DNA from 3 places in the Oerskovia paurometabola genome. Region 1 is predicted to be linked to each of the others. Evidence: riboswitches for the same ligand, from Rfam matches in the RefSeq annotation. Region 1 holds a riboswitch; each other region holds the start of a gene.
What was found. Region 1 has a riboswitch for thiamine pyrophosphate ahead of JOD48_RS18025 (thiamine ABC transporter substrate-binding protein). Riboswitches for the same ligand answer to the same signal wherever they lie in the genome.
Positions count from the first base shown of each region.

Region 2: it holds a riboswitch for thiamine pyrophosphate, as region 1 does, so the genes downstream of both, thiC (phosphomethylpyrimidine synthase ThiC) here and JOD48_RS18025 (thiamine ABC transporter substrate-binding protein) in region 1, are expected to answer to the same signal.
Region 3: it holds a riboswitch for thiamine pyrophosphate, as region 1 does, so the genes downstream of both, thiD (bifunctional hydroxymethylpyrimidine kinase/phosphomethylpyrimidine kinase) here and JOD48_RS18025 (thiamine ABC transporter substrate-binding protein) in region 1, are expected to answer to the same signal.

Region 1 is NZ_JAFBBV010000001.1:4,040,409-4,050,288, reverse strand. Features, by position in the region: gene JOD48_RS18045 (phosphotriesterase family protein) at 1-857, shown strand, start outside; gene JOD48_RS18040 (YdeI/OmpD-associated family protein) at 1,035-1,481, shown strand; gene JOD48_RS18035 (serine hydrolase) at 1,518-2,945, opposite strand; gene JOD48_RS18030 (DUF4235 domain-containing protein) at 3,013-3,282, opposite strand; TPP riboswitch at 3,454-3,580, shown strand; gene JOD48_RS18025 (thiamine ABC transporter substrate-binding protein) at 3,639-4,730, shown strand; gene JOD48_RS18020 (ABC transporter permease) at 4,736-6,445, shown strand; gene JOD48_RS18015 (ABC transporter ATP-binding protein) at 6,445-7,623, shown strand; gene JOD48_RS18010 (DUF4235 domain-containing protein) at 7,673-7,999, shown strand; gene JOD48_RS18005 (response regulator) at 8,006-8,659, opposite strand; gene JOD48_RS18000 (sensor histidine kinase) at 8,656-9,852, opposite strand.
Region 2 is NZ_JAFBBV010000001.1:608,596-618,475, reverse strand. Features, by position in the region: gene JOD48_RS20045 (sensor histidine kinase) at 1-488, shown strand, start outside; gene JOD48_RS02755 (response regulator) at 485-1,147, shown strand; gene thiC (phosphomethylpyrimidine synthase ThiC) at 1,250-2,926, opposite strand; TPP riboswitch at 2,919-3,028, opposite strand; gene JOD48_RS02745 (hypothetical protein) at 3,154-4,446, opposite strand; gene JOD48_RS02740 (ABC transporter ATP-binding protein) at 4,443-5,078, opposite strand; gene JOD48_RS02735 (peptidoglycan-binding domain-containing protein) at 5,069-6,148, opposite strand; gene JOD48_RS02730 (hypothetical protein) at 6,243-6,830, opposite strand; gene JOD48_RS02725 (hypothetical protein) at 7,344-7,772, opposite strand; gene JOD48_RS02720 (hypothetical protein) at 8,010-8,318, opposite strand; gene JOD48_RS02715 (diacylglycerol/lipid kinase family protein) at 8,666-9,649, opposite strand; gene JOD48_RS02710 (CAP domain-containing protein) at 9,715-9,880, opposite strand, start outside.
Region 3 is NZ_JAFBBV010000001.1:1,994,794-2,004,673, reverse strand. Features, by position in the region: gene JOD48_RS08980 (outer membrane protein assembly factor BamB family protein) at 119-1,663, shown strand; gene JOD48_RS08975 (2-isopropylmalate synthase) at 1,716-3,557, opposite strand; gene JOD48_RS08970 (FadR/GntR family transcriptional regulator) at 3,749-4,459, shown strand; gene JOD48_RS08965 (quinone oxidoreductase family protein) at 4,516-5,553, shown strand; gene JOD48_RS08960 (hypothetical protein) at 5,550-5,822, shown strand; gene thiD (bifunctional hydroxymethylpyrimidine kinase/phosphomethylpyrimidine kinase) at 5,901-7,505, opposite strand; TPP riboswitch at 7,497-7,597, opposite strand; gene JOD48_RS08950 (hypothetical protein) at 7,682-8,023, opposite strand; gene JOD48_RS08945 (HEAT repeat domain-containing protein) at 8,201-9,028, shown strand; gene JOD48_RS08940 (DUF389 domain-containing protein) at 9,064-9,880, shown strand, end outside.

The DNA.
Region 1 (9,880 bases):
ACCCGTACTGCTGCGCCGACAACATCGCCGACAAGCCCGTCGCCGCGGTCGAGGCGGAGATCCGCAGCTTCGCGGCCCTCGGTGGACGGACCGTCGTGGACGCGACGTCGAGCGAGGCGATCGGGCGCAACCCTGAGCGCCTCGCGGACGTCGCGAGCCGCACCGGCCTCAACGTCGTCATGGGCGCGGGCGCCTACCTCGAGAAGTTCGAGGGCGAGCGCATCACGGCCCAGGCCGTGGAGGCCCAGGCCGCGGCGATCTCGCGCGAGCTGTCGGACGGCGTGCGGGACACGGGCATCCGGCCCGGCGTGATCGGGGAGATCGGCGTCTCGCCGGACTTCACCGCGGGGGAGCGGGCGTCGCTGCGCGCCTCGGCACTGGCGCAGCTCGAGCACCCGCACGTCGCCATGCAGATCCACCTGCCGGGCTGGCAGCGTCGCGCGCACGAGATCCTCGACCTCGTGCTCGACGAGGTGGGCGTGCGGCCGGAGAAGGTCGTGCTGTGCCACATGGACCCCTCGGCCGAGGACCCCGCGTACCAGCGGGCCGTCGCGGAGCGGGGCGTGTGGCTCGAGTTCGACATGGTCGGCATGGACATCACCTACCCCAAGGAGGGCGTCTCGCCCGACCCGCACACCACGGCGGGCGCGGTGCACCGGCTCATCGACGCGGGGTTCGCGGGCCAGGTGCTCATGAGCCACGACGTGTTCCTCAAGCAGATGTGGGTGCAGAACGGCGGGAACGGGTTCGCCTACGTGCCCACGGTCTTCACCGAGATGCTCGCGCAGCGCGGGGTCGAGCGTGAGGTGCTGCGCCGCCTGACGCACGAGAACCCGGCGACGATGCTGACGGCGTGACCGGGTGACCGGGTGACGGTGTGTGACCGCGAGGTAGGACGTGCTGCGCGAGGTAGTGCGCGGTGCGTTCTACCTCGCGCAGCACGTCCTACCTCGGCCCCGTGCTCCGGCCCGACGGCGGGGCGACCGTCGAGCGGTCGGCGCGCCACGTCGTCGGGCCGGTGGAAGACTCGGCCCATGCGATTCCGGACCACGATCCTCCAGAGCGGCAAGACGGCCACCGGCATCCCCGTGCCGGACGACGTGGTCGCCGCGCTCGACGCGGGCAAGCGTGTGCCGGTGCGCGTCACGGTCGGCGGGCACACCTACCGCAGCTCGGTCGCGCCGTACCAGGGCCGGTTCATGATCGCGCTCAGCGCCGAGAACCGGGAGGCCGCAGGGGTGTCGGGCGGCGACGAGGTGGACGTCGACATCGAGGTCGACGACGCCCCGCGCGAGCTCGCCGTGCCCGACGACCTCGCCGCCGTGCTCACGCCCACGGCGCGCGCCGCGTTCGACGCCCTGTCGTTCAGCCGCCGCCGCGCGCTGGTCGAGCCGATCGAGGCCGCGAAGACCCCCGAGACCCGGCAGCGGCGCATCGACAAGGCCGTCGAGGCCATCGCGGGACCGGCTCCCGGCACGTAGGGCCGTCGACGTCGAAGGCGCTGCGCGAGGCCCCCTCTACGTCGAGCCCGAACCCGCCACGCCACCGAGCAGCGCGAAGGCGCTCTCCGCGGTGTCGACCAGCACGGTCGGGTTCGCGAGCACGGCCGGGTCCGTGGCTGCGAGCTGCACGGTCACGACGTAGCTGTCGCCCTCCGCGTCCTCCGCGAGCCACGATCCGGCCAGGACGCCCGGCGCACTGCCACCCTTGAACGCGACGTAGGGCCACGCCTCGGCGTCGACCTCGATGCCGGGGTTGACCGAGAGCACCTCGCGCACGACGGGGTCCTGCTCGCCGCGCTCGTGCAACCAGACGTGTGCGGCGCACAGGTCCGACGACGTCGCGAACCAGTCGACGTCGTCCTGCCAGACGGGCGTGGTCACTCCCGCAGGGTCGACGTCGAGGGGCCCACCGGGCAGCGCGTCGAGCATCGCGCGCCGCTCCGCGGTGCCGGCCGCCGCCCACCCGGTGGCCTGCGACGGCGCTCCCCAGGCGATCGCGAACGCGTCGCGGGTCGTGAGGAACGGGGTGTTGAGCGACGGGTCCACGTGCCCCAGCGCGCCCTGCGCGCGTTCGACCGCGTCGCGTCCCACGGCCTGGACCAGCAGGTCGGTCGCGGTGTTGTCGCTGATCGAGATCATGAGCCCGGCCGCCTCACGCACCGTGACCACGGTGCCCGTGGGCGCGTCCTGGAGCTGGCCCGCGGGCAGCGACCGCACGTCGTCGGTCACGGTGAGCGCGTCGTCCCAGGTCAGCGTCCCGGCCTCGACGGCCTGCGACACGGCGCCCAGCACGTAGAGCTTGAAGATCGAGCCGAGCGGCAGCACCTCGTCCGCGTCCGAGCCGCCGGGGGCCTCCTCGACCGGCCGGCACGTCCCGTCGTCCAGGACCTGGGCCACGAGCAGCGAGCTCCGTGCGTCCACGGCGTCGAGACGTTCGCCCAGCTCGTCCCAGCTCTCGGCGGGCTCACGGTGCGGGTCGTCGCCCGGGCCGAAGAAGAGGGTCTCGATGCGGCTGTCCGCGTCGACCCCGATCTGCATCGTGAAGAACTGACCGCTCGCGCCGACGATCGTCAGCGCGGCCTGCTGCTCGCCCGGGCCGACCGCGTCGACCGAGACCGGCACCCACTCCTGGTCCGCGCGGAGCTGCTCCAGCACGGGCACGAGCTGTGCGGCGGGCACCTGGTCCAGGAACGGCCGCGCGAACCGCCGCTCGAGCGTCGCGGCGTCGGGGGACGCGTCCGCGTTGAGCACCTGGATGACCCACCCTGCCGCCTTGCCGACGGTCCCGCCCGGCAGCGCGACCGCGGTCGGGGCCACGCTCGGCGTGGGCGACACCTCGGAGCCGGGGCCGGGCGACGAGCACCCGGTCAGTGCGAGCCCCACGACGAGGAGGCCTCCTACGAGGGACGAGCGACGGCGTCGGGCAGCAGGAGGGGAGGGCATCGGGACACCCTACGGAACACCCCTCGCACGGCGGGCGCGGACCCGCCGGGGCCGCCCGACCTCGACCTCAGGACGCGCGCGCGACGAAGCGCTTCACGACCCGCTTGGCCTCGCGTCCCGCGAACCGGCGCGCGAACACGCTCGCGGCAGCCGCCGCAGCGGCGAACGTCACGGCGCTGATGATGCCGACCTCCGGGTCGTCCAGGTCCTTGGGCGCGTCGTGCCCCGTCGCCTTGGCCCACGCGTAGCTCACGGCCTTCTGGGCGATCCAGCCTGCGGCCAGCGTCAGTGCGACGGTCGTGACCTTCTCGGCGAGGGTCTGCTCGTTCTCGGCCATGTGTGTTCCTCCGGTGAGGGTGAGGCGGGCGGGGCGGTGCCGCCGTCGTACCCGCAGGCCCGACGGCGAAGCTCACTCCCACCGTAGTCGTCCCCCGGGGCGCCGCGCTCCCCGGGGGACGTCACCCGCGAGAGCCCTGCCCGCGCCGTCGGGCCGCGGTGTAAAGTCGCAGGTGAACGACAGGGGAGCGCCGACCGCCCGGGAGACACCGGGCAACGGGCGCTGAGAGTGCGGACCACCGCAGACCCTCGAACCTGATCCGGTTAGCACCGGTGGAGGAAGTCGGGCTTCTCTAGCCTCGCTCACGGGACCTCCCGTGCGCGAGGTCCCCCTCCTGTGACGTCCAAGGAGGACACGTGAACACCATCAGTACCCGCCGCAGCACTCCCCGCAGGCTAGGCCTGGGGCTCGTCGGCGGGATCGGCGCGCTGGCCCTCGCGGCCTGCGCAGGCACCACTGACGCGGGATCGGGCGAGAGCGGGTCGAGCGCCGCGAGCAGCACAGTCACCCTCGTCACGCACGACTCGTTCAACGTCAGCGAGGACGTCCTCGCCGCGTTCGAGAAGGAGTCCGGGCTGACCGTCAAGCAGGTCGCCCCCGGCGACGGCGGGGCGCTCGTCAACCAGCTCGTGCTCACCAAGGGCTCGCCGCTGGGCGACGTCGTGTTCGGCATCGACAACTCGTTCGCGACGCGCGCGATCGACGAGGGCGTGCTCGAGCCCTACACGCCCGCGGGCCTGGCCGGCTCGGCCGCGCAGTACGCGGTCGGCGACGGCGCGCTCACACCCGTGGACCTGGGCGACGTGTGCGTCAACGTCGACCACACCTGGTTCGCCGACAAGGGCCTCGCGGAGCCCGTGACCCTCGACGACCTCACCAAGCCCGAGTACAAGGACCTGCTCGTCGTCACCAACCCCGCGACGTCGTCGCCCGGGCTGTCGTTCCTGCTCGCGACGGTCGGCGCCTACGGAGAGGACGGCTGGGAAGGTTACTGGGCCGAGCTCAAGGACAACGGCGTCAAGGTCGTCGACGGCTGGTCCGACGCCTACTCGGTCGACTTCTCGGGCTCCGAGGGCAAGGGCCCACGCCCCCTCGCGCTGTCCTACTCCACGTCGCCCGCGTTCACCGTGTCCGAGGACGGGACCTCGACCAGCACGGGCGCGCTCCTCGACACGTGCTTCCGCCAGGTCGAGTACGCGGGCGTGCTCGCCGGCGCCGAGAACCCCGAGGGCGCCAAGAAGCTCGTCGACTTCCTCGTGAGCGACGCGTTCCAGGCCGACATCGCGGACAACATGTACATGTATCCCGCGAACGCGGACGTCGCTCTGCCCGAGGGGTGGGCCGAGTTCGCGCCGCTGTCCCCGGCGCCGTTCGAGGTCGCTCCCGCCGACATCACTGCGCACCGCGACGAGTGGATCAAGGCGTGGACGTCGACGGTGATCGGCTGAGCACGATGCCCGTGAGCCGCGGCGTGCCTGCGGCCGTGCAGCGCGGCGGGCGGGTCCTCCTGTGGGGGCTCGCCGCCGGGCTGCCGCTGCTGTTCCTCGGGGTGTTCTTCGCGTGGCCCGTCGTGACGCTGGTCGCGCGCGGGTTCGTGACCCAGGACGCCTCGGGTGCCTCGCTGGACCTTTCCGGCTTCGCCGAGGTGTTCTCCGAGCCGCGGACCTGGCGCATCGTCGGGCTCACGCTGTGGCAGGGCGTCCTCGGGACCGTGATCTCGCTGCTGCTCGGCGTGCCCGGCGCCTACGTGCTGTACCGGTGCAGGTTCCGGGGGCGCACGTTCCTGCGGGCCTTCGTGACCGTGCCGTTCGTGCTGCCGACCGTCGTGGTCGGCGTCGCGTTCCGCTCGCTGCTCGTCGAGGGCGGGCTGCTCGGGTTCCTGCGGCTCGACGGCACGTTCGGGGCGATCGTCCTGGCGCTCGTGTTCTTCAACTACTCGGTCGTGGTCCGCACGGTCGGCGGGCTGTGGGAGCACCTCGACCCGCGCGCCGAGGAGGCGGCCCGCGCCCTCGGCGCCTCGCCCTGGCGTGCGTTCCGGTCCGTGACGCTGCCGTCCCTGGCCCCGGCCATCGCGTCCGCGGCGTCGATCGTCTTCCTGTTCTGCGCGACGGCGTTCGGCGTCGTGCTCGTCCTGGGCGGCGTCCAGTACGGGACCATCGAGACCGAGATCTGGATCCAGACCACCCAGTTCCTCGACCTGCGCACCGCGGCCGTGCTGTCCGTGGTGCAGCTCGTGGTCGTCGTGGTCGCGCTGAGCGTCGCGAACCGGACCCGCTCCCGGCGCGAGCGCGCCCTCAACCTGTCCGCCGCGACGTCCGCGGCCCGGCCGCTGCGCCTACGGGCCGACGCCGCCCCGCTCGCGGTGACCGCCGTCGTCGTGCTGGGCCTGATCGCGCTGCCGCTCGTCAACCTCCTCGTCCGGTCGTTCCAGACCCCCGCCGGGTGGAGCCTCGCGAACTACGCGAACCTCGGCACGACCGGCGGTCGCAACGCCCTGACCGTGACCGTGTGGGAGGCGACCGCGAACTCGCTGCGCACCGCGGCGCTCGCGACGCTCATCGCGGTCGTGATCGGGGGGCTCGTGGCTCTCGTCGTCTCGCGGCGGCCCCGGTCCCGCACGGCGCGGCGCGCGATCGGCGCGCTCGACTCGGTCTTCATGCTCCCGCTCGGCGTGTCCGCCGTCACGGTCGGGTTCGGCTTCCTCATCACGCTCGACAAGCCGCTCGGCCTCGACGTGGACCTGCGGACCTCGGGGATGCTCGTCCCGATCGCCCAGGCGGTCGTCGCGATCCCGCTCGTCGTGCGGACCGTTCTGCCCGTGCTGCGCGCGATCGACCCGCGCCTGCGCGAGGCCGCCGCGACCCTCGGGGCGTCGCCCGCCCGCGTGTTCGCCGCGGTCGACGGTCCCATCGCCGCCCGGTCGCTGGGCCTCGCGATCGGGTTCGCGTTCGCGGTCTCGCTCGGGGAGTTCGGGGCGACGTCGTTCCTGGCCCGCCCCGACACCGCGACCCTCCCCGTCGTGATCTTCCGGCTCATCGGGCGGCCCGGCGCGGAGAACTACGGGATGGCGCTCGCAGCGAGCGTCGTCCTCGCGGTGCTCACCGCGACGGTCATGATGGTGGCGGAGCGCCTGCGCGGCGACCGCTCGGCAGGAGAGTTCTGATGGACGGAGCCCAGGTGGTGGAGCGAACGACCGGTGGTCCCACGGCGTCGCATGACCCTCACGAGGTCTCGGCGGGCCGGGGGCTCGCGGTGCGTGACGTCGTCGTGCGCTACGCGGACCCGGCGTCCGGCAGAGGACCAGGGACGACGGCGGTGCGCGGCGTGAGCCTCGACCTCGCCCCGGGCGAGGTGCTCGCGCTGCTCGGCCCGAGCGGGTGCGGCAAGTCGAGCCTGCTGCGCGCGGTCGCGGGGCTCGAACCCGTGGCCGCCGGGTCCGTGTCCTGGGACGGGCGCGACCTCGCGGGCGTGCCCGTGCACCGGCGCGGGTTCGGGCTCATGTTCCAGGAGGGGCAGCTGTTCCCGCACCGCGACGTCGCGGGGAACGTGGCGTTCGGCCTGCGGATGGCAGGCGTGAAGCGCCCCGCCGCGGCGGGACGGGTGGCCGAGCTGCTCGACCTCGTGGGCCTCGCGGGGTACGCGCAGCGACCCGTCGCGACGCTCAGCGGCGGCGAGCGCCAGCGCGTCGCGCTCGCCCGCGCGCTCGCCCCGGAGCCGCAGCTCCTGCTGCTCGACGAGCCGCTGTCCGCGCTCGACCGCGGGCTGCGCGACCGGCTCGCGGGCGACCTGCGCGCCGCGCTCGTCGCGACCGGGACCACCGCGCTGTTCGTCACGCACGACCACGACGAGGCCTTCACCGTGGCCGACCGCGTCGCCGTCATGGACGCCGGACGGCTGCTCCAGGTCGCCGCACCCGAGGACCTGTGGCGCGCGCCCGCGTCGCGGCGGGTCGCGGAGTTCCTGGGGTACCAGGCCTTCGTGCGGGCGACGGAGGGTGGGCCCGCGGGCGACGGCGCGCTGCTGGCGATCGGGCCGACGGGGCTCGTGCTCGCGACTCCTCGTCCCGCCGGTGTGCCAGAACGGGCGAGGGGTGGTTCTGACAGCTCGGCGGGGTGGGCCGGCACGGTCGTGCGCAGCAGCTTCCGCCGCGGGCGCACCGAGGTCACGGTCGACGTGGACCTCGGCGCGGGGGCCCAGCGCGTCGTCGCGCTCGGCTCTCCGCTCGGCGGTGCCACGACGACCACGCCCGACGGCGCCGCGCACCACCCGTTCGCGCCTGCACCGGGGGAGCGGGTCCGGGTCGTGCTCGACCGTGCGGGCTGCGCGGTGGTCCCGGGGTAGAGGTGGCACCCGCCCTGCGACCGACCGGCTCCCGCGTTAGCGTCGAACGATGACGAAGACCACGAGCGACCACGTGTCCGACCGCACCGAGGAGCACGGCGGCAAGGCCGCGAAGATCCTGTACCGGCCGTTCGGGCTGGCGAGCTCGATCATCGGCGGGCTGATCGCCGGCCAGGTGTTCAAGCAGGTCTACAAGCGCGTCTCCCCGGGCCACCGCAAGGACGCCCCCACGCCGCTGCAGTCCGAGTACCCGCTGCGCGAGATCCTCGTCGCGTCCCTCATCCAGGGAGCGGTGTTCTCCGGGGTCAAGGCGCTCATCGACCGCGGCGGGGCGCGGGTCTTCCAGAAGTGGACGGGGGAGTGGCCGGGCGACTGAGCGGCTTCACACGGGTCCCGCGTCCCTGACCAGCACCGCGAGCTGCGTCCTGTTCTCCAGGCCCAGCTTGTCCAGGACGCTCGACACGTGGGCCTTGACGGTCGGGAGGCTGAGGTAGAGCTCGCGCCCGATGTCCGCGTTGCTCGCGCCGCGCCCCACGGCGAGCGCGACCTCGCGCTCGCGTCCTGTCAGACGGTCGAGCGACGCCGCAGCACGCGCACGCGCCTCGCCGACCGAGGCGGCCGACGCCATGAGGCGTCGCGCGACGTCGGGCGAGAGCACCGGTTCCCCGGCAGCGGCTGCCAGGACGGCTGCGGCGATCCGGGCCGGGGGCATGTCCTTCAGGAGATAGCCGACGGCCCCCGCGCGGAGCGCGCCGAGCACCTCGTCCTCGGTGTCGAACGTCGTGAGCACGACGACGGCGGGCGGGTCGGTCCGTGCGCGCACCCGGGCCGTCGCGGTGATCCCGTCGATCCGTGGCATCCGCAGGTCCATGAGGACCACGTCGAGCGGGTGGGCGTCGAGGAGGCCGGGGACCTCCGCACCGTCGGCGGCCTCCCCGACGACCTCGATGCCGTGGGTGCCGTGCAGCATCATGCGCAGGCCGGACCGCACCAGGGCGTCGTCGTCGACGATGGCGATCCTCACGGGGTCGGTCATGCGTCCCACGGTAGCGACACCGTGAGCCGGAACCCGGCACCGTCGGTGGCCGGACCGGCGAGGACCTCGCCGCGCAGCAGCCCTGCCCGTTCACGCAGGCCCACGAGCCCTGTCCCCGTTCCCTGACGCGACGGGACGTTCCCGGAGGAGGGACCGTCGTCGGACACGTCGACCCGGACCTCGCCCGGGACCACGACGACCGCGACGCGGACCGCGCTGCCGGGCGCGTGGCGGCGGGCGTTGGTCAGTCCTTCCTGCACGGCGCGGAAGGCCGCGGCCTGCACGGTGGCCGGCACCCCGGCGGGGTCGCCGTGCTGCTCCCAGTCGACGTCGACGCCCGCGACGCGGGACTCCTCCACGAGCCGCGGGACGTCGGCCAGGCCGGAGGCAGGGCGCAGGGCGTCGGGCTCGGCGCGCAGCACGCCCACGACCTCCCGGAGCTCCTCGAGCGCCGCGCTCACGCCCGCACGGACCAGGCCTGCGGCGCGAGCGACCTCTGCGGGCGGCGTGTCCGGCCGGAACTCGAGCGCGCCCGCGACGGTCGCGAGCAGGGAGAGCCGGTGGGCGAGGGTGTCGTGCATCTCGCGGGCGATGCGCGCACGCTCGGCGGCCCGGGCCTCCCTCACACGGAGCTCCTGCTCGCGCTCGGCCCGCCGTGCCCGCTCCCGGAGGTCGGCGACGACCTGGGCGCGGGCCTGGGCGAAAGCACCCCAGCCGACGAGCGCGGCGTGCACGGCCGCGTCGCACAGCAGCCACCAGCCGAGCGGGAGGCCCACCGGGCGCCACAGGGCCTGGACCGCGTGCCCCGCGAACCCTGCTGCGGCGACGAGCACCGCGACCCGCAGCGGTCGGCGACGGGCGACCTCGAGCGTCGCCACGGTCGACGCCGGGGTCGCTGCGGGAGACAGGGCGGCGAGCGCGGCCAGCACGAGGGCGGGTCCGACCGGCCCGGCGAGCACCGCCGTGACGCGCGGCGTTCGCGCTCCCCGCGGCGACCACCACAGGAGCGGGGCGAGGGCCACGGCGACCAGGGCGACCCCGAGGTCGAGCACCACGCGCGAGCCGGACTCCTGCGGCAGCACCCCCCACAGCATCAGTGCGGTGAGCGCGCCCACGGCGAGCACGACCCATGCCAGCACGGCCCGTGAGGGGGCGGGCGGAGGCGAGCATTCCTCGGTCGGAGAGCTGTTCATGCGGCCAGCGTAGGGACGCCCGTCGCCG
Region 2 (9,880 bases), 3.4 Mb from region 1:
TCGCGCGCAGCGCCGGCGCCGAGGTGCGCGACGTGCGGCTCGGCGAGCCGTTCGACCTGTCCCCCGCCGTCCAGCTCACGGTCTACCGCGTGCTCCAGGAGGCGCTGACCAACGCGCGCCGGCACGCGCCCGGGCGCGCGATCGAGGTTGTCACCGACCACCAGCAGGCCGCGCTCGTCGTCACGGTGACCAACCGGTTGCCCGTCGCGGCGATCGGCTCGGGTGGCCGGGCCGGGCCGCCTGGGCCGGGCAGCCCAGCGCCCGGCTCCCCTGCTGCCCCGGCCCCACCCGGCCACGGCCTCATCGGCATGACCGAGCGCGCGCACCTCGTCGGCGGGACGCTCGACGCCGGCCCCGTGCCCGGCGACGGCTGGCGGGTCCGGCTCACGGTCCCCCGGCCGGTCGACCCGGTGTCCCCCACGATCCCCCAGCGCTCGGCGACGTCCGCGGACGGGCCGGGCTCCGCCGTCGGGCAGGAGGCCCCATGACCCGAGTGGTGCTGGTCGACGACCAGGCCGTCGTCCGCGCAGGCTTCACCGTGATCCTCGAGAGCGAGGGCTTCGAGGTCGTGGGCGAAGCGTCGAACGGGGCCGACGCCGTGCGCGTCGCACGCCGCGAGCGCCCCGACGTCGTGTGCATGGACGTCCGCATGCCCGGCGGGGACGGCATCACGGCGACGCGCGCGCTCGCGGGTCCCGGCGTCGTCGACCCGGTCCCGGTGCTCGTGGTGAGCACGTTCGACCTGGACGACTACGTGTTCGGCGCCCTGGAGGCCGGGGCGAGCGGGTTCCTGCTCAAGGACGCCGAGCCCGACGTCCTGGTCGACGCGGTGCGGCGCGTGGCGTCGGGCGAGGGCCTCGTCGACCAGACGCTCACGCGGCGCGTGATCGACGAGTTCGCCCGACGGCGGTCCCCCGCGTCCCCGGACGACGTCGCCTCAGGTCTGCTCACCTCGCGCGAGCACGACATCCTGGCGCTGCTGTGCCGGGGGCAGTCGAACGCCGAGATCGCCTCGACACTGTTCCTCGAGGCGAGCACCGTGAAGTCGCACCTGAGCCGGATCATGACCAAGACGGGCCTGCGCGATCGCGTCCAGCTCGTGGTGTGGGCGTACGAGCACGGGATCGCGGCGCCCGGCACCCCCTGAACACGCCGGGCCCCCGCTGAGTGCGGAGTAGTTGTCGTCGATCGGCTCGTTCGACGACAAGTACTCCGCACTCAGCGGTCGGGCAGGTGGCCGGGCGGCGGCTCAGCTGCCCGCGACCGGCAGGTAGACCCGGCCGCCCGCGTCCGTGAACTCGCTCGACTTCTCCGCCATGCCGGCCTCGATCGCCTCGACCGAGGTCAGGCCGTTCTTCTCGGCGTACTCGCGCACGTCCGCGGAGATCCGCATCGAGCAGAACTTGGGCCCGCACATCGAGCAGAAGTGCGCGGTCTTGGCGGGCTCGGCCGGCAGGGTCTCGTCGTGGAAGGCGCGCGCGGTGTCGGGGTCGAGCGACAGCGCGAACTGGTCGTGCCAGCGGAACTCGAACCGGGCACGCGACAGCGCGTCGTCCCGCAGCTGCGCGCGCGGGTGCCCCTTGGCGAGGTCGGCCGAGTGCGCCGCGATCCGGTACGTGATGACGCCCGTCTTGACGTCGTCGCGGTCGGGCAGCCCCAGATGCTCCTTGGGCGTGACGTAGCAGAGCATCGCGGTCCCGGCCTGGGCGATGATCGCGGCCCCGATCGCGGACGTGATGTGGTCGTAGGCGGGCGCGATGTCGGTCGCGAGGGGGCCGAGCGTGTAGAACGGCGCCTCCTCGCACAGCTCCTCCTCGAGGCGCACGTTCTCGACGATCTTGTGCATGGGGACATGGCCAGGGCCCTCGATCATGACCTGCACGCCGTAGGACTTCGCGACCTTGGTCAGCTCGCCCAGCGTGCGCAGCTCGGCGAACTGGGCCGCGTCGTTGGCGTCCGCGATCGACCCCGGTCGCAGGCCGTCGCCCAGGGAGAACGTCACGTCGTAGTCGCGCAGGATCTCGCACAGCTCCGCGAAGTGCGTGTACAGGAACGACTCCTGGTGGTGCGCGAGGCACCAGGCGGCCATGATCGAGCCGCCCCGGGACACGATGCCCGTGACGCGGCGCGCGGTCAGCGGGACGTAGCGCAGCAGGACGCCCGCGTGCACGGTCATGTAGTCGACGCCCTGCTCGGCCTGCTCGATCACGGTGTCGCGGTAGATCTCCCACGTGAGCCTCGCGGGGTCGCCCTTGACCTTCTCGAGCGCCTGGTAGAGCGGCACGGTCCCCACGGGGATCGGGGAGTTGCGCAGCACCCACTCGCGGGTCTCGTGGATGTCCTTGCCCGTCGAGAGGTCCATGAGGGTGTCGGCGCCCCAGCGCGCGGCCCACACCATCTTCTCGACCTCCTCCTCGATCGAGGAGGTCACGGCCGAGTTGCCGATGTTCGCGTTGATCTTCACGCCGAACGCCTTGCCGATGATCATGGGCTCGATCTCGGGGTGCCGGCGGTTGGCCGGGATCACGGCCCGGCCGCGGGCCACCTCGTCCCGCACGAGCTCGACGTCCACGCCCTCGCGCGCCGCGACGAACCGCATCTCGTCGGTGATGACCCCGGCCCGCGCCCAAGCGAGCTGCGTGCGGGCGCCGCCCGTGCCGTGCTCGGTGGCGACGGCGTCGGGCCGCAGCCACGACGCCCGCAACGCGGGCAGCCCGCCCGCGAGGTCGAACGCGGCCGGGTCGTCGACCTCGGTGTACGGGCCCGAGGTGTCGTACAGGTCCAGGTGCTCGCCGTTGCTCAGGTGCACGCGGCGCTCGGGGACGCGCAGGTGCTCCGCGCCGGGGACGGGGTGGTGCACCTTGGCAGACCCGGCGATGGGTCCGGTCGTGATGGTGTGCGCGGGCACAGCGGTCTCAGAGCTCATTGCTCTCTCTCCCTACGTCGGCATGATCCGAACAGGTTCGAACGGTCGGCGGCGCTGAGCCGCCCTCTCAGCTCGCTGCTGCGAGCTCCCGTGGGTGTGTGGAGTTGTGGGTGGTACTGGTGGTGCGGTGGTGCTGGGTGGTGGTGCGGTCGTCACCGTAGCGCAGGTTGCACGACGGCGGCGCGGGCGTCCCGCGATCAGCCCGGCTCACCCAGCGTCGAGGTCCGTCACCTCTCCTTGAAGTACTTGAACAGGTGCTTCTCCCGGGTCGCGAGCGCCCCGACGACCGCTCCGACGAGCACCGCGCCCGCTCCCGCGAGGACGGTCCGCATGCCGATGACCCAGGTGCTGAGGTGGTCGGCGGGAAGGCCGGCATCGGCGGCGAGCCACCACAGCACCGGAACGGTCACGATCACGGCGGCACCGGTCCACGCCGCGGTCTCCAGGAGCACCTGCCAGGTCAGCGCCGAGCGCGGGACCCGGGCGTGCAGGGCTGCGGCGAGCTCGAGGCGGCGCAGACGAATCGCGGCGAAGCCCAGGGCCAACCCCAGGAAGGCGGCGGCGATCGGCGCGGGCTTCGTCAGACGATCCCTGAACTCGGCGCTCGCGTCGTACGTCGCGCCGAGCCGGCCGTTGAGCTGCTTCTGGGTGGGCTGAACCTCGGAGGCTGAGTCGGCGACGATGGTCGTGCGCAGGAGCGTCGCCGTCTCGGGCTCGACGGGCCAGATCTCGACCCAGCACGAGTCGAACAGTCCCGCCGCGGGCACCGGCGCGACTGCTGCGTAACCGAGCGCGCGGTCGCGCCCGTCGTCGGGGTACGGGTAGACGGCGCCGACCCGCGCGGGACCGGTGCTCGTCGCGATCGAGTCACCGGCGGACGCGCCGAGCGCCTCGGCCAGGTCCGCGGACAGCCACAGTCCCGCCCCGGCGACCCGGCCGCGGTCGAGCGCGCCGAGCAGCCCGGGGGTCGCCTCGAAGCCGGTCAGCTCGCTCGACGGCAGGTTGAGCGCCCGCACGGGATCCCCCGTCCGCAGGGCTCCGGCGGCGTTCACGCCGTCGACCCCTGCGAGGGCCTCGCAGCGTGCCCCGTCGACCTGCCCGGTGGCCTCGAGGATCTGCACGCTCGCGCCCGCGTCCCGGTACTCACGGGCGCCCTCGATCACGCCCGCGACCGCACGCACGTCGACCGCGGCGAGCGCCCCCACGACCACGACGAGCACCGCCGCGAACAAGGTCGCGCGCGTCGTGCCGGACCCGACGTTCCGCCACGCCTCGGACACCACGGACGCGGCCCGCATGGCACGCGCCCGCACTGGTCGCGCGGGCTTCTCCCCCGGCCCGACGCCGCCACTCGCCTCCGCGCGGAGGTGCGCTCCGCCGTCGGGCACGGTGGGGGGTGCTGAACCCGTGACCTGACCGAGGGGCTGTGCGCCACCGGGACGGTGCGAGGCGCCCGGGGACGTGGCCAGGCCGGGTCCCGCCGCGCCGTCGGGCACGGGGCCCTGCTCGGTGGCGGTCACGCCGCGACCTCCGCGGACTGGAAGTCGGCGAGGTCGATCACGCGCGTGCAGGCGTCGCGCGTGTGCGGGTCGTGCGTGGCGACCACGACGATCGAGTCGTCCTGGGCGATGCCGGCCAGGACCTCGTTGACTGTCGCGGCCGTGCGCAGGTCGAGCTGCGCGGTGGGCTCGTCGACCAGGAGCAGATCCGGGGCCAGGGCCACGGCACGCGAGAGCATGAGCCGCTGGGCCTCTCCGCCCGACAGCGCCCGGAAGGGTCGGTCGGCGACCGACGTCAGGTTGAAGCGCGCCAGGATCTCGGCAGCCCGGTCCTCGGCGTCGGGGCGGCGCAGTCCGCGCGCCAGCAGCGGCAGCACCACGTGGTCGAGGGCGGCGCGACGCGCGACACCGTGCGGGTTCTGGAAGACCCACCCCGTCGTGGCGACCCCGACGCGCTCGACCTGCCCCTGCGTGGGGCGCTCCCAGCCCGCGACGATGCTCAGGAGCGTCGACTTGCCGCTGCCCGAGGGCCCGACGAGCGCGACCACCTCGCCCGCCACGATCTCCAGGTCCAGTCCGGCGAAGAGCAGCCCGGTGCCGGGGAACGCGTGCCCCAACCCCGCCCCGACCAGCCGCTTGCCCCCTACCGGCACGTCTGGCCCTCCTCCTGCGAGGTGAGCTCGACCTCGGTGGGAGCGGCCGCCGCGTCGAGGCCGTCGAACGTCACGAGGGTCTGCCCCAGGCTCGACGCGACGACCGTCACGGGGTACGCCGTGCCGTCCGCGCTCACGCAACCGGTCGCACCGCTCAGCGCGAACAGCGACCCCGGTGGCACGACCGACACGTCGAGAGGCGCGGCCAGCACGTACTCGAGCGTCAACGGCTCGGACCCCTCGGTGCGCTGCCACCCGGCGAACTCCATGCTGCCGCGCACGGCCTCGAGGAACGTCGGGTCCGTGACCACACCGCCCTCCCCGACCGGTGCGCTCAGCTCGCCCAGGCGCAGCACGCGGTCCCCGGGCGTGACGTTGGAGAGAGTGTCCGACAGGCCGAGCGAGACCAGCGTCCCGGCGGTCGTCGCGAACGCCTCCTCGGACGTCGCGGCTCCCACGGGCACCTCGCACGCCTTGACCGTGACCGACGACGCAGGCAGCCACAGCACTGACGCCACCGGCAGGTCCCCGGTCGGCTTGGCCACGCCCGCAGCCTTGAACAGCTTGGTCACGGCGGCCTTGGTCGTGTCGCCGTAGGTGCCGTCCGCGCTCACCTTGTGCCCGAGGCGAGTGAGCTCGACCTGCAGGGCCTTCACGTCGTCGCCCTTGGCCGTGGGAGCCAGGTCCCGCCACAACGGGATCGACGTCGCGAGCGCCACGACCGGACGGTCGTCGACCGTGGCCGGGCTCGATCCCGACTCGATCACGGCCCCCGGGGCGCACACCGAGCGCGTGACCTTGCCCTGGTCCGCGACGGACAGCGTGCCCTCCTCCGCGACGACCGGGGTGACCTTGACCTTGCGGGCGTCGTCGAACACCTGACGCGAGACCGGAACGGTTGCGGGTGGCGTCGCACTCCGCACGCTCTGCGGTTCCGCCTGCGGCGCCAACGCCATGCCCGCCGTGACACCCCCCGCGAGCAGCACCACCGCCGTGAGCGCGAGCGCGCCCACGCGGGCCGCTCCTGAGCTTGCGGCCCTGGGCCGGGCGGGGCGTCGATCTCTGGTCACTGCTGCTCCTCGGGTGGTGCGCATGCGTGGTTGCTGCCGGGGTGTGCGATGTCGTGATGTCGACGTCGTGATGTCGACGTCGTGATGTCGGGGACTACTGCTCCGGGTCCCGCTCGCAGGCCGTCATCTCAAGAGGTGGCGCTTGCCCGGCCAGCGCTCCCGGAGTCTCTGTCGTCGAACCGTCGTCGGCGACGTTCATGCCGGTCCCGTAGCTCGACATCTCCTCGATGTAGTCCGCCTTGTCATAGCCCTCGTCGCGATGACCGCCGCGGACCAGGCAGTCGGCGACGGCCTGCATCAGATCCGTGTTCTCCGGGTTGTCGGCCACCGCCCAGTAGAGCGCCTCAAGCACGGCGAGATCGACCTTCTCCTCGCACTCGGCCATGATCGCTTCCCTGCGCGCGCGATCCGCGTCGAGCTGGTCCTGCGGGGTGTCCCAGGTCGAGCCGACGCCCTCGACCTTGACCCCGCCTTCCTGGGTGCGACTGGCCGCGAGCCCCTGGTCCCGCATGCACTGGACCGACTCGTCCTTGACCTGGTCGTACTCGGCGGCGGTGATGACGTCGTCCTCGAGAATCGCTCGGGAAACCTCTGCGGTGACTTCATCGCGGGCCTTGGCGAACTCGGCCGCGTAAGGATTGCGCACCTCGGACTCACCCGAGCACCCGGTCACCAAGGCCACCGCCAGAGCGGTCCCCAGCGACGCCCCCGCCCCCCGTCGTCGAACAGTCCTCAGCATGTGCTCTCCCCCCAGGTGTGCGACCCCTGCGACGCGGAAGCTGCCCGCTGCTTTGAGCACGCACGATAGCGGCCGACGGTTCCATCGCGCTCCGCCCCTCGAGGCGCCGCCGGAGGCCTCACTGCTCTGGACTCGCCTCCTCATTGTTGTGTCCCTTTGCCCACCGCAGACCAGGCAGTCCGCGATTACCTGCGGCACGTCCTCGTTCTGCGGGCTCCCGCGAGCCTGCCAGTATTCGCGTCAGGTACGTCGAGGTCTTCCGGACGGGCAGTGTGAGAACCCGCATCCTGGGGGACCTCGTCCCCTCCCCGACCCGACTCAGCCAACCAGCCCAACACCCTCATCTGCGTTGAGTCTCTGACCGTCTGGTTTCTGAAGCTCTCCAAGGCGCCCGCTGCAGGTTCACGCCCGCCTGCGCCTCCGGCCCGCTGCCCCGTGGGCGTCGCCGCCCACGGATCACTCTCGGTTTTCCATCGCCTGCAGGGGATCGGTGAGGCATAGCGACGACTCTGGCGAACCCGTGCCCGGCAGGTTCTGGTCCTTGAGGTCTTGTGCGTACTGTTCACCGGTGTACGTCTCGTCAACGACTTTGAACTCGCGGAGACACTGCGCGATGAGCTCGTTGAAGTCCACCCTGTTCGGGTTTGTCGTGATCACCGTGTAGAGCGGCACGACCTCCCGGAGACCCACACTGATCTCACATTCGTCCTGGACGGACTTGAGCTCCTCGGTGTATTCCCCTTCGGTCTGATATGACTCCACACCGAACTCGTCAACCCAGGTCTCGACCGCAAGCCCACGGTCACCCATGCAGGCGATGAACGCGTCCTGGACCTCCCGGTACTCGTGCTCCTCGAGCGTTCCGTCCTGGGCGATGTGGCGCACCAGATCGATAGACGTGGATTCCGCGAGCGCACGAACATCAGGCTCCCACGGAGAAGCCTCAGGGCCCTCGGACGTGCCGTCAGTAGAGCACGCCCCCAGCATCAGGACCGTCGCTATCGCTGCCCCTGTCCAACACATTCGCTGCACTCAGATCACCACTCCATCCACACCTGGAGCGGCCGACGCACCCCTGGGCGCGTCGGCCGCCTCTACGCCAACTCAGCTACTACTGGTGAATCAGGCAAATGCAACGAGCCGGTTGGTCACCCAGGACGAGTTCACAGTGCCGGTCTTGGAGTTCTGGCCCGGACCCGCCCACAGTGCCGGCCACGTCGTGACCTTGGTGCCGGTGGCGGGGTTCTGGTAGGTCATTCCAGCCTTCGCACCCCCGCAGGTGTAGTTCGTCACCAGCGCGTACCCGGGCGTGTTCTCACCCGGGTGAAGGTACGCGGAGCACGACGCCGCTTGCGCCGGAGCCCCAGCCACGACGGCGCCTCCGAACGTCACCACAGTGGCTGTCAGGACGGCCATGATCTTTCGCTTCATTGCGTTCCCCCTCTGCAGGCCTCCCCCCCTTGAGAAGCCCCTGCGGAGCCAGGCTGGCAGGACCCGGCACCATCCCACAAGGGATTCGTCAGGACTTCTCACTATCTGAACTGGACGTACGACCTGGTAACCACGTAGACGCGCCCAGGTCGTCGGGCTCGGCACCACACCGTGCCGGGCTCGGCGGGGTGAACGCCCATGACTCGTCGTACACCGTCGTTCCACCCGCCTCAGCACGTCCCGGGGAGCGCGTCTCCCCGTGCCCGCCGTGCCGTCCGGCCTCCACTCAGCCCACACCTGTCCTGCCGTCGTCGCGCCCTGACGCGCCCTACCGCTCGGGGAGGGGATCAGCCCTCGGCCGGCGCCCCCTCCGCGATGTCGTCCGACGTGTCGGGCTGGTACACGCACACCCACAGCGCCCCGGCGCGGACGGTGACCTCGAGCTTCTTCGCGGGCTCGATCACGTCGCCGTCGAGCTGGCGCGGCTGGGGCCGGTCGGAGATCACGGAGATCCGCGATCCGCGCAGCACCTCCATGTTGGGGACGCGCCCCTTGCCGCGCAGCACGCCGACGAGGAGCTGTACCCAGTGGCCGAGGTTGCGGGGCGCGATGATCGCGACGTCCATCTGGCCGTTGTCGGGCTCGGCGTCGGGCAGCAGGTTGACGCCCGCCTGGAGCTTGCCGACGTTCCCGACGACCACGGTCCGCGCCCGACGGCGCAGCACCGGCCTGTCGTCGACGCGCACCTCGACCTTCATCTCGTCGTCGGCGAGGTGCTTGAACGCGGAGACGACGTACGCGAGCACCCCGGCCTTGGCCTTGAGCGCGGTCGGGGCGTCCTCCATCATCGCGGCGTCGAGGCCCATGCCGGCCATGACGGCGAAGGCCTGCCCGTCGACCTCGCCGATGTCCACGGCCCGACGGCCGCGGTCGAGCGCGAGGCGGATGCCGTCCTCGGGACGGGGCGGGATGCCGAGGTTGCCTGCGAGGAGGTTCCCGGTGCCTCCGGGGAGGACCGCGAGGGCGGCGTCGGTCCCGACGAGCCCTTCGATGCAGGCACGCACGGTACCGTCGCCGCCGCTCACGAACACGACCTCGGCACCGTCCTCCACGGCCTGGCGGGCCTGGCCCGTGCCGGGGTCCTCCGCGGTCGTCTCGAGCCAGGCGGGGGTGGGCCAGCCGGCGTCGGCGAGCTGGGTCTCGATGGTGCTGCGGAGCTCGTCGAGGCCTTCGACGCGATTCGGGTTGACGATCACGGCCGAGCGGAGCGGCGCGTGGTCGAGGCGTTGCTGGGCGGCGGTCTCGGGCGCTTGTTCCTGGGACGGGTTCACACCTGAGTATGTCGTGCGCCGCGCCCGCTCGCCCGACAAGGGGACGACTCGGGCACTCCGGGCGCTCAGTACCCGAAGACCTGCACCCAGGTGTTGCCCGCGCGCCCCAGCCCCATGGTCGTGAAGTCGCAGTTGAGGATGTTCGCACGGTGCCCCTCGGACGCCATCCATGCGTCGACCACGGCCTGGGCGGTCTTCTGCCCGGCGGCGATGTTCTCGCCGCCCGGTCGT
Region 3 (9,880 bases), 2.0 Mb from region 1:
GGCGACAGCGTAGTGGTCCGCTCCCCGGGTCGCGGATGGCCTCCGGGCCGGTCGAGCCGGACGTGTCCGGTACCGCTAGGGTCTCGGCATGTCGCGGAGTCGCAGGGGTGGGTCAGGCATGCGGACGATGGAGTTCGAGGAGGAGCACGACGGGCCGGTGGGCGGTCCGCCCGAGCGTCCCGACGGCAGTGGTGGCCGCCTCGAGCACGACGGGCTCGACGGGCCCGGGTCCAGGACGCCACGCCGCCCCGGCCTCCCGTGGATCGCTGCGGGGATCGCGGTCGTCGTGGTCGCAGCCGGCCTGGTCGTGGACGGGACGATCGAGGACCGCCGGGAGACCGCCCGGCTCGTCGGGGCTTTCGGCGCCGTCGTGCCCTGGGGCGACGCACCACCCGGCGAGCTGTGGTCGGTGGACGCACCGGGCGGCCAATTCGCCCAGGCCGGTGCCGACGGGGTGGTACTGATCGAGAACGGGACGGTCTCGGGCGTGGACCTCGGCACGGGAGAGATCGCCTGGTCGCGGGACGTCGGCCCGGGGGCGACGTGCGGGACGGACCTCTCCTGGAACGGCAGCACCCAGCGGCGGGACGACCCGCTCGTGTGCGTGTCCGGAGGTCCCGAACGTCTGGCGACCGTGCTGGACGACGACGGCACCGTCCTGGGATCGCTGTCGCTCGACGATGTCGGCGGTGCGGAGGCCTTCGCCGTGCCCGGTCCTTCAGGAACGGTGGTGCTGGCGGAGCGGGCCGCCGAGCCCGCTCCGGGCGCGACCGCGATGCCCTACCGGCTCCTGACGATCCAGGGCACGATGGAGGACGTCGTCGTGCCTGCGGGACGGGCGGCGCGCGTCGTCGCGGTCGACGTCGCCACCGGCGAGATGCGCTGGGAACGGGTCGTCGACTTCGTCGCCCCCGAGGGTCGTCCCGGCAGCTGCATGACGTCCACGATCACCGACGGGCTCGACGAGGAGTCCTTCTCGGTCGACGCGGACTCCCTGTCGGTCCTCGTGGTCGACGGTATGGTGCGCGTCCTCGGCTGCGGCGTGGACTCGCTGCTCTCGTCCGCCGGAGCCCGGCTCCGGGCCCCTGGTGCCGATGACTGGCGTCTGTTCCCCGCCGGGTCGGGCGGGTTCGTCTCGGTCTCCGACACCCCCGAGACCACGCACGCGCTCGACGGCGACGGCGCGGTGCGCTGGGAGACCGGTGGGCACTACCTCTTCCCGCAGGCCGTGGACGGCTCCGAGCAGGACGCGTGGTACCTCGCGAACGCTGGCCGGCTGATCGCGGTCGACGCCCACGACGGCAGCCGTCGGTGGGCCGCGGACATTCCCGCCGAGCAGGTGCTCGTGCAGACCGACGAACGGGTCGTCGTCACAAGCTCCCTGTATCGCCGGGCGCTCGACCCCGATACCGGGCAGACCCTCTGGGAGACCGAGGTGACGGACGGCGACCGCCCCTCGGTCAGCACCTTCACGGACGGTCGGCGATTCTTCGAGGTCAGCATGGTCGGCGACCAGGCCACGGACGCCCGGCTCACCGCCTACGACCTCGCGACGGGCGAGAGGCTGTGGGTCCTGGACGACGTGCCGGTGTCCGAGACGGTCCTCGCGTTCGGCGGGGCGCTGCTGCGAGTCGGCGAGACGTCGCTCTCACGCTGGGGGTGACGGGACGGCGGTGGGGCCTTGTCGCCCCACCGCCGCGGGTCTCGCTCGTCGGTCAGGCACCGTCCGCCGCAGCGAGCGCCGGGTCGTGGCGCGCCGCGGCCGTCGCGCGGGGCCGGCTCGCTGCCGCCCGGAGCACAGCGCGCACGCTCGCCCCCAGCACCGACTCGTCCCGCCCCACCGCCCACGCGACCGAGCCGTCTGCGGCACGGTGCTCCAGGTAGGTCACGGCCCCCGCGTCGGCGCCCGAGGTGACCGACTGCTGCGTGAGCCCCAGCACCTCGACCGGCACGCCCAGCCCGGCGAGGACCCGGGTGAGCGCGTCGACCGGCCCGGCCCCGGTGGCGGACCGCTCGACCCGCTCACCGTCCAGGGACAGCACGACGTCGAGGCGCTCGCCGCCGTCGTCCGTCTCGCCCGGCCGCGCGACCGACCAGGCGAGCGGCAGGACCTGGCGTGCTCCGTCGTCGGGCAGGACGTACGCCGCCTCGAAGAGGCGCCACAGCCCCTCGGCCGTGACCTCTCCCCCGCTGCGGTCCGCGTGCGCCTGGACCCGGCGGGCGAAGTCGATCTGGAGCCGCCGCGGCAGCTCCAGGCCGTACGCGGACTCGAGCAGGTACGCGATGCCACCCTTGCCGGACTGGCTGTTGACGCGCACCACCGCGTCGTACGAGCGCCCGACGTCGGCGGGGTCCACGGGCAGGTACGGCACCGTCCAGGGAGCGTCCGCAGGATCGAGGCCCGCTGCTCGCGCGTCCGCGCGGTGACGCGCGAACCCCTTGCGGATCGCGTCCTGGTGCGTCCCGGAGTAGGCCGTGTGCACGAGGTCGCCCGCGTACGGGTGGCGCTCGTGCACACCGATGCCGTTGCAGTCCACGACCGTGCGGCGGATCTCGTCGATGTCGGAGAAGTCGATCATGGGGTCCACGCCCTGCGCGTGCAGGTTGAGGCCCAGGGTCACCAGGTCGACGTTGCCCGTGCGCTCGCCGTTGCCGAACAGGCAGCCCTCGACGCGCTGCGCGCCCGCGAGGACCGCGAGCTCGGCGCACGCCACGCCCGTGCCGCGGTCGTTGTGCGGGTGGACGGACAGGATCACGGCCTCGCGCCGGTCGAGGTTCTGGTGCATGTACTCGATCTGGTCGGCGTAGACGTTGGGCGTCGCGACCTCGACCGTCGCCGGGAGGTTGAGGATCACGGGCCGCTCTGCGGTGGCGTCCCACAGGGTCGTCATGCGCGCGCAGACCTCGAGCATGTAGTCGGGCTCGGTGAGGTTGAAGACCTCGGGCGAGAACTCGAAGCGGACGCGAGGGTCGTCCCCCGCGTGCCGCAGGACCTCGTTGCCCGCGGCGGCGATCAGGTCCGAGAGCTCGGCACGTCTCTTGCCCAGCACGACGTCGCGCCAGGTCGGCGCGGTCGCGGTGTACAGGTGCACGACGACGGGGTTGCGCAGGCCACGGACCGACTCGAACGTCCGGGCGATCAGGTCCGCCCGGGCGGCGGTGAAGACCACGATCGTGACGTGCTCGGGGGCCAGGTCCGTCTCGGCGAGCAGGCGGACGAAGTCGAAGTCGGTCTGCGAGGCGGACGGGTAGCCGACCTCGATCTCGGTGTATCCCATCGCGACGAGCAGCTCGAAGAACCGCCGCTTGCGGGCGGGGTCCATGGGCTCGGTCAGTGCCTGGTTGCCGTCGCGCAGGTCGACGGGCACCCACAGCGGTGCCGCGGTGAGGCGGTTGCCGGGCCACCGGCGGTCCGTGAGCGGGACGTCGACGCGCGAGAACACGTCCTGGTAGCGGTGCGAGGGCATGCGCGAAGCGCGCTGGCGGTTCCACGCGGGCTGGCCTGGCGCCTGCGCACCGTCAGGGGTACGCAGCGTGGGGAAGGGGCTGATGGTCATGGTCGTCTGGCTCCGGGGGGCGGGCCGCGCGGTGCACGGCAGGCGGGTCCGACCGGCGCACGGCAGACCCCCACGGCGGGGAGCCGGTCGGCTCAGGCCCCGCCGCGGCGACCAAGAAGGAGTGCGCTCCACGACATGAGGGGTACGCTAGCCGCGATCAAGTCCTCAGACAACCTGAGAGGTTGGCCCCCATGCCCACGCTCCGCCGGCTCCCCCTCGCCGACCAGGCGGCCGAGCTCATGCTCGACCGCGTCCGCACCGGCACCTGGCCGCTCGACCACCGGCTCCCCGGTGAGCAGGCGCTCGCGGCCGAGCTCGGCGTCGGGCGCTCGACCGTGCGCGAGGCCATCCGCCAGCTCGCGGGCAAGGGCGTGCTCGAGAGCCGCCAGGGCTCGGGCGTCTACGTCGTCCGCGCCGAGGCGAGCGAGGACTGGGAGGAAGTCCTGCGGCGCGGTGAGGTCGTCGACGTGCTCGAGGTCCGCGGTGCCCTGGAGACCGAGGCCGCCCGGCTCGCCGCGACCCGCCGCACCCCGGCCGACCTCCGCGCCCTCGCCACGGCGCTCGCGGGTCGCGGCGAGGTACCGGCGACCGCGAGCGCCCAGGAGTACGTCGACGCCGACCTGGTCTTCCACCGCGCGGTCGTCGACGCCGCGCACAACGCGGTCCTGACCGACCTGTTCGCCACGTTCGTCCCCCGCCTGCGTCGGGCGATGGTCGACATGATCGAGCTCGACGGCGCGGGCGAGCGCCACCGGCACGACCAGGACGCCCACGAGGCGATCCTCGACGCCGTCCGGGACCGTGACGCCGACCGAGCCGCCGCGTCGAGCCGCCGGCACCTCGACGCCGTCCACGCGAAAGCCACCCATGAGCCCCTCGATGCGCGGGGTCGTCGAGCGTGAGAGCCGGGAGTACCCCTGGGGCGCCCAGGACCACCCCCGCCACCTAGGCTGACCCCATGCGCGCGATCCAGGCACTCCAGGCAGGTGGCCCCGACGTCCTCGAGCTCGTCGAGCTCCCGACCCCAGCACCCGGACCCGGCGAGCTCCTCGTCGACGTCGCGGCGGCCGGCGTCAACTTCATCGACACCTACCGTCGGGCGGGGGTGTACGCGATGGAGTACCCGCACGTGGTCGGCACCGAGGGCGCGGGAGTCGTCGCGGCGGTCGGCCCGGGCGTCACGGACTTCGAGCCCGGCGACCACGTCGCGTGGACCAACGCGTTCGGCTCGTACGCCGAGCAGGTGGTCGTCCCCGCGGACGTCGCGATCCCGGTACCCGCGTCGGTCGACCTGCACGTCGCGGCGGCCGTCGGCCTGCAGGGGCTCACGGCCCACTACCTCGTGACCTCGACGTACCCGGTCCAGCCCGGCGACGACGTGCTGCTGCACGCGGGGGCCGGGGGCGTCGGCCTGCTCGCGACCCAGCTCGCGGTGCGCCGCGGTGCGCGCGTCATCACGACCGTCTCGACCGAGGCCAAGGCCGAGCTGTCGCGCGCGGCCGGTGCGTCCGACGTCGTGAACTACGCCGAGCTCGACGACCTGACGACCGAGCTGCCCGCGATCGTGCGCGACCTCACGGGCGGGCGCGGCGTCGCCGTCGTCTACGACTCGGTCGGCAAGGACACGTTCGAGGCGTCCCTCGCCTCGCTGCGCCGCCGCGGCATGCTCGTGCTGTTCGGCGGGTCCTCGGGCCAGGTGCCGCCGTTCGACCTGCAGCGTCTCAACAAGGGCGGTTCGCTGTTCACGACGCGCCCCAAGCTCGACGACTACACCGCGACGCGCGCCGAGCTCCTCGATCGGGCGAGCGAGGTCTTCGCGCTCGTCGCCTCGGGTGACCTCGACGTCCGCGTGGGGGCGACGTTCCCGCTGGCACGCGCGGCCGACGCGCACCGCGCCCTGGAGGGGCGCGCGACGACCGGCAAGGTGCTGCTCGTCCCCGGCCTCGACGCCGGCACCGGCACGACGCCCGGGCCGGCCACGGACCCCGCCTCGTGAGCTGGGACTGGGTCCCGCCACGACCCGGCGAGGACGAACCCACCCGCCGCTCCGACCGGCGCCTGCGCCTGGCGCTGACGGTCCTCCTGGTCGTCTTCACGGGCGTGCTCGCGGTGTACTACCTGACCGTCGGGCTCGACCAGATGCGCACGCAGTGCCTGGCCGACCGCCCCGCGGGCGTCTCGACCAGCGAGGTCACCACGACGTGGCGCTGGTGGCCGCCGGGGTACGACTGCGGGTACCCGGCGGACGGCGCGCAGAGCGCGTAGCGATTACCGCGCCGAGAAGTGAGCAGATGCCCCGGTTCGAGCCCGATCCGGGGCATCTGCTCACTTCTCGGCGGGAGCTCAGTGCGCAGCGAGGGGCGGCGCCGGCCAGGTCGGTCGCGTCAGCCCCTGCTCGAAGAACAGGTACTCGTGCATCGAGGACAGCTCGAACGCGCGCAGCATCCGCTCGCGCTCGGCGGGCGAGGCCCAGCGCGCGGCCTCGTCGGCGAACGAGCACGCGGCGCGCGTCGCCTCGGCGAAGGCCGGGTCGCCGTAGAGCGCGATCCACCGTGCGTAAGGATGCCCGTCGAGGTCCCCCGCCCGGCGCACCAGGACGTCGCCGATGTGCGAGTACAGCCAGTAGCACGGCAGCAGGGCCGCGACCGTCTCCGCGTAGGACCCGTTCGAGGCCGCGTGGAGGTGGTTCGTGTAGGCGGCCGTCACGGGAGACGGGTCGACGCTCTCGACCGCCCCACGGTCCATCCCGGCGTGCTCGCCCAACCAGTCGCGGTGCAGCGCCTGCTCGACCTCGAGCGACTCGACCGCGGCCCCCGCGAAGAACTGCCGCGCCTCGGGCGTGGGCGCGAGCCGGCTCGCCCGCGACAGCACGCGCGAGTACTCGGCGAGGTACGCGGCATCCTGCGCGAGGTAGAACCCGAAGTCCCCCGCTGAGAGGCTCCCGTCCGCGAGCGCCCGCACGAAGCCCATGCGCTCGACGGCCTCGCGCCACCCCGAGATGCGCTCCCAGGCCTCCTCGGAGAACGTCCGCTGCCCGAGCGTGGGCAGGTGCGCCAGGTGGTCGACGGGTCCGCGCCCCGTGCCCACGGCCAGCGCTCCCCCGGCTCGCAGCGCGCCGCTCAGCCAGGCCTTGGCGTCGCGCGTCGCGCTCTCCCAGCCGTCGCGCCGGGGACGCAGCGCGGCGACCGCCGCCGACAGCGAGCACCCCGTCCCGTGGGTGTGCACGGTGTCGACGCGGGGCGCCGAGAAGGTCGTGACGTCGTCGGGCCCGCGAGCGCCCACCAGGGCGTCGGGCGACTCCTCCCCGGTGAGATGACCACCCTTCAGGAGCACGACGGCGCCGCTCGCCACGTGCAGCCGCCTCGCCTGGGCGAGGGCGTCGGGCCAGGTGGTCGCAACCTGCTCGCCCACGAGGACGGCGAGCTCGGGGAGGTTGGGGGTCACGAGGTCCGCGAGAGCGACCAGCTCGCACACGGCCTGCTCGGCCCCCTCGTCGAGGAGCCGGTGGCCGCTCGTGGCGACCATGACGGGGTCGAGCACCACGAACGGCGGCTGCACGCGCCCGAGCCACGCGGCGATGGCGCGCGCGTTGGGCTCGTCGGCGACCATGCCGATCTTCACGGCGTCGATCACCACGTCGTCCGAGACCGCGTCGAGCTGTTCGGCGAGGAACTCCGCGCCAGGGACGTGGACCGTGCGGACGCCGTGCGTGTTCTGGGCGACCAGGGCCGTCGTGACGGCCATGCCGTACGCGCCGTGGGCCGCGAACGCCTTGAGGTCGGCCTGGATCCCGGCGCCCCCCGTCGGGTCGGTGCCCGCGATCGACAGGACGCGGGGGCGGGAAGGCTCGGGCCCCCGCGACGCGCCGTGCTCGTCCGCGACCACGGCGTCCGCCGCAGGCGTGCGGGCAGGTGCGGGCAGGACAGGTGTAGTGGCAGCAAGCGACATTGCCGACATCCCTTCGCTAGTGCTAGCTAGATCAGGTTCGACGGGTGTGATCTCAGCCCGGCTCGTGGGAGCGGGCACCCCGTGTCTTCGCAGGGAACTCTAGCGGGCGGACGGCCCGCCCGCGGGCAGGAGCTCGCCAGGTGGCACCAGCACGGTCGGCTCGTCCGTCGCCCCGGTCAGGGGGACGTCGGGGTACCGGTCGCGACGACAGTGATCCGCGACGTCGACACGTACTTCTCGAGGCACGACACGACACGCTCCAGGTCGGCGCGGGTGGCGTCGGGGACCAGTCCGAACGACGTCCCGACCGGCGGCATGATCGCCGGGGTCAGGGCGTAGTCGACGGCCGGATCCGCCGCGCACTCCCCGTCGCCCTCCGACGGACCCTCGACCTGGACGACCCACGGCCCCTCGGCGGGTGCGGCCACAGGGCCGGCCGCGCCGAGCGCGGCCCCGAGCGCGAGCGAGCCGCACGACACGGCCAGGACTCCGACGAGCAGTGCCGTACGGCGGGACATGGCGGTCACCTCGGTGGTCGTCGTCGACAGAGGGGGCAGGTGGGTCAGGTCAGGCAGGTGGGGCCACCACCGTAGCGGACCTGCCGAGAAGAGGCCGCGCGGCGAGCACCCCTATGCTCGCCGCATGGTCCGCTGCTCCCACTCCCCCGCGCGTCGGTCGCTCGGCTCGGCCGCGCGATGACCGCCGACCTGGTCCCCCGGCTTCTCGACCCGGACCCCGAGGTCCACGAGGACGCGGTCGACGACGCCGCCGCGCTGGCCATGGACGACGACCAGGGCGCCGTCGACGCCCTGCGTGACGTCGTGCTGCACTTCGAGCAGTTCCCGATCGGCACGTTCGAGCGGACTCTCAACCGCCTCTACGCCTTCGCCGACGCCTCGCTCGAACCGTCGATGATGCGGGCCGTCGATGCAGGCGTGTCAGCCACCTGGTACCTCGTGGCGGCCTGCGGGCGCGCCGGGTTCCGGGGAGCCGTACCCAGCGCCGTCGCGCTCCTGGGCTCGCCTGTCACCTCCGAGCGGGTCGTCGCGTGCGAGACGCTCGGCGCGCTCGACGCTCACGAGGCAGTACCGCACCTCATCGCCCGGCTCGGCGACCCGGAGCACGTCGTGCGGGAGGCCGCGGCCCGCGCACTGGCCGGCATCGGAGGCCCGGACGCCGTCGACGCGTTGCGGCGCGAGCTCGTCGAGCACCGGTTCCCGCTCCTCGGGTACGTCGCGAGCGCCCTGGGGACGATCGAGCCCGACCAGACGGTCTGGCTCCTCGCCCACGCGTCCGTACCGGACGTCGACGCCCGGTACTGGGCGGTCCGTGCCCTCGGGAGCACCGGGAGCGACCTCGCCCACGAGCGGCTGCTCCTGGTGGCCGCAGACCCCACGGAGGAGACGGCGGCCATCGCGAACCGCAGCACGGTCGCGAGCGCGGCCCGCAAGGCCCTCAAGACCTGGCAGCGCGTGCGCCGCGTCCGCGCAGGCACACCGAGCGCACACGACGACCCCCTGTGATGCTGAGGGCACGATCAGCACCCGTGGGAGGCAGCATGCGCGTCACGACGGCCGACATCCAGCGGATGACCACGGCGTTGTTCATCTCCGAGGGGCCGACGGCGAGGTCCCGGCAGGCCACCTTCTGGACCCTGCTGATCCTCGCGGCCGTCATCGCGTCGGCGGGTGTCGCGGCCGACAGCACGGCCACCGTGATCGGCGCCATGATCGTCGCTCCCCTCATGACGCCCATCGTCGGGACGGCGCTCGCGATCGTCCTCAACGACCACCGGAACCTGACCTCGTCGGCGCTCCTGGTCGTCGCGGGCGCCGCCGGGGTGGTCGCGACCGGCTACCTCGTCGGCCTGTTCGTCCCGATCGAGATCGTCGCGGCGACCAACAGCCAGGTCGCGGGCCGCGTGACGCCCCAGCTCATCGACCTGCTCGCGGCGCTCGCGACCGGAGCCGTCGGGGCCTTCGCCCTGGTGCGGGCCGACGTGTCGGACGCGCTGCCCGGCGTCGCGATCGCGATCTCGCTCGTCCCGCCACTCGCGGTCGTCGGCCTCACGCTCGAGTCGGGCGCCCCGGACCAGGCCCTGGGGGCTCTCCTGCTGTTCGCGACCAACGTCGCCGCGATCATCGCGACCGGCACGCTCGTCTTCCTGCTGTTCCAGGTCCGCACGGCCGCGGGCGAGGCCGAGAGGTTCGTGGGGCCGCTGCGCGGCGCGAGCCTCGTCACGGTCGCGGCGGCGCTGCTCGTCGTGGCGGTGCCCCTCAGTGCGATCAGCCAGCACGTCCTGCGGCAGAACGCCGACAAGATCGCCGCCGCCCCCGTCGCCGCGGCGTGGGCCGAGCAGGAGCAGTGGACGGTCA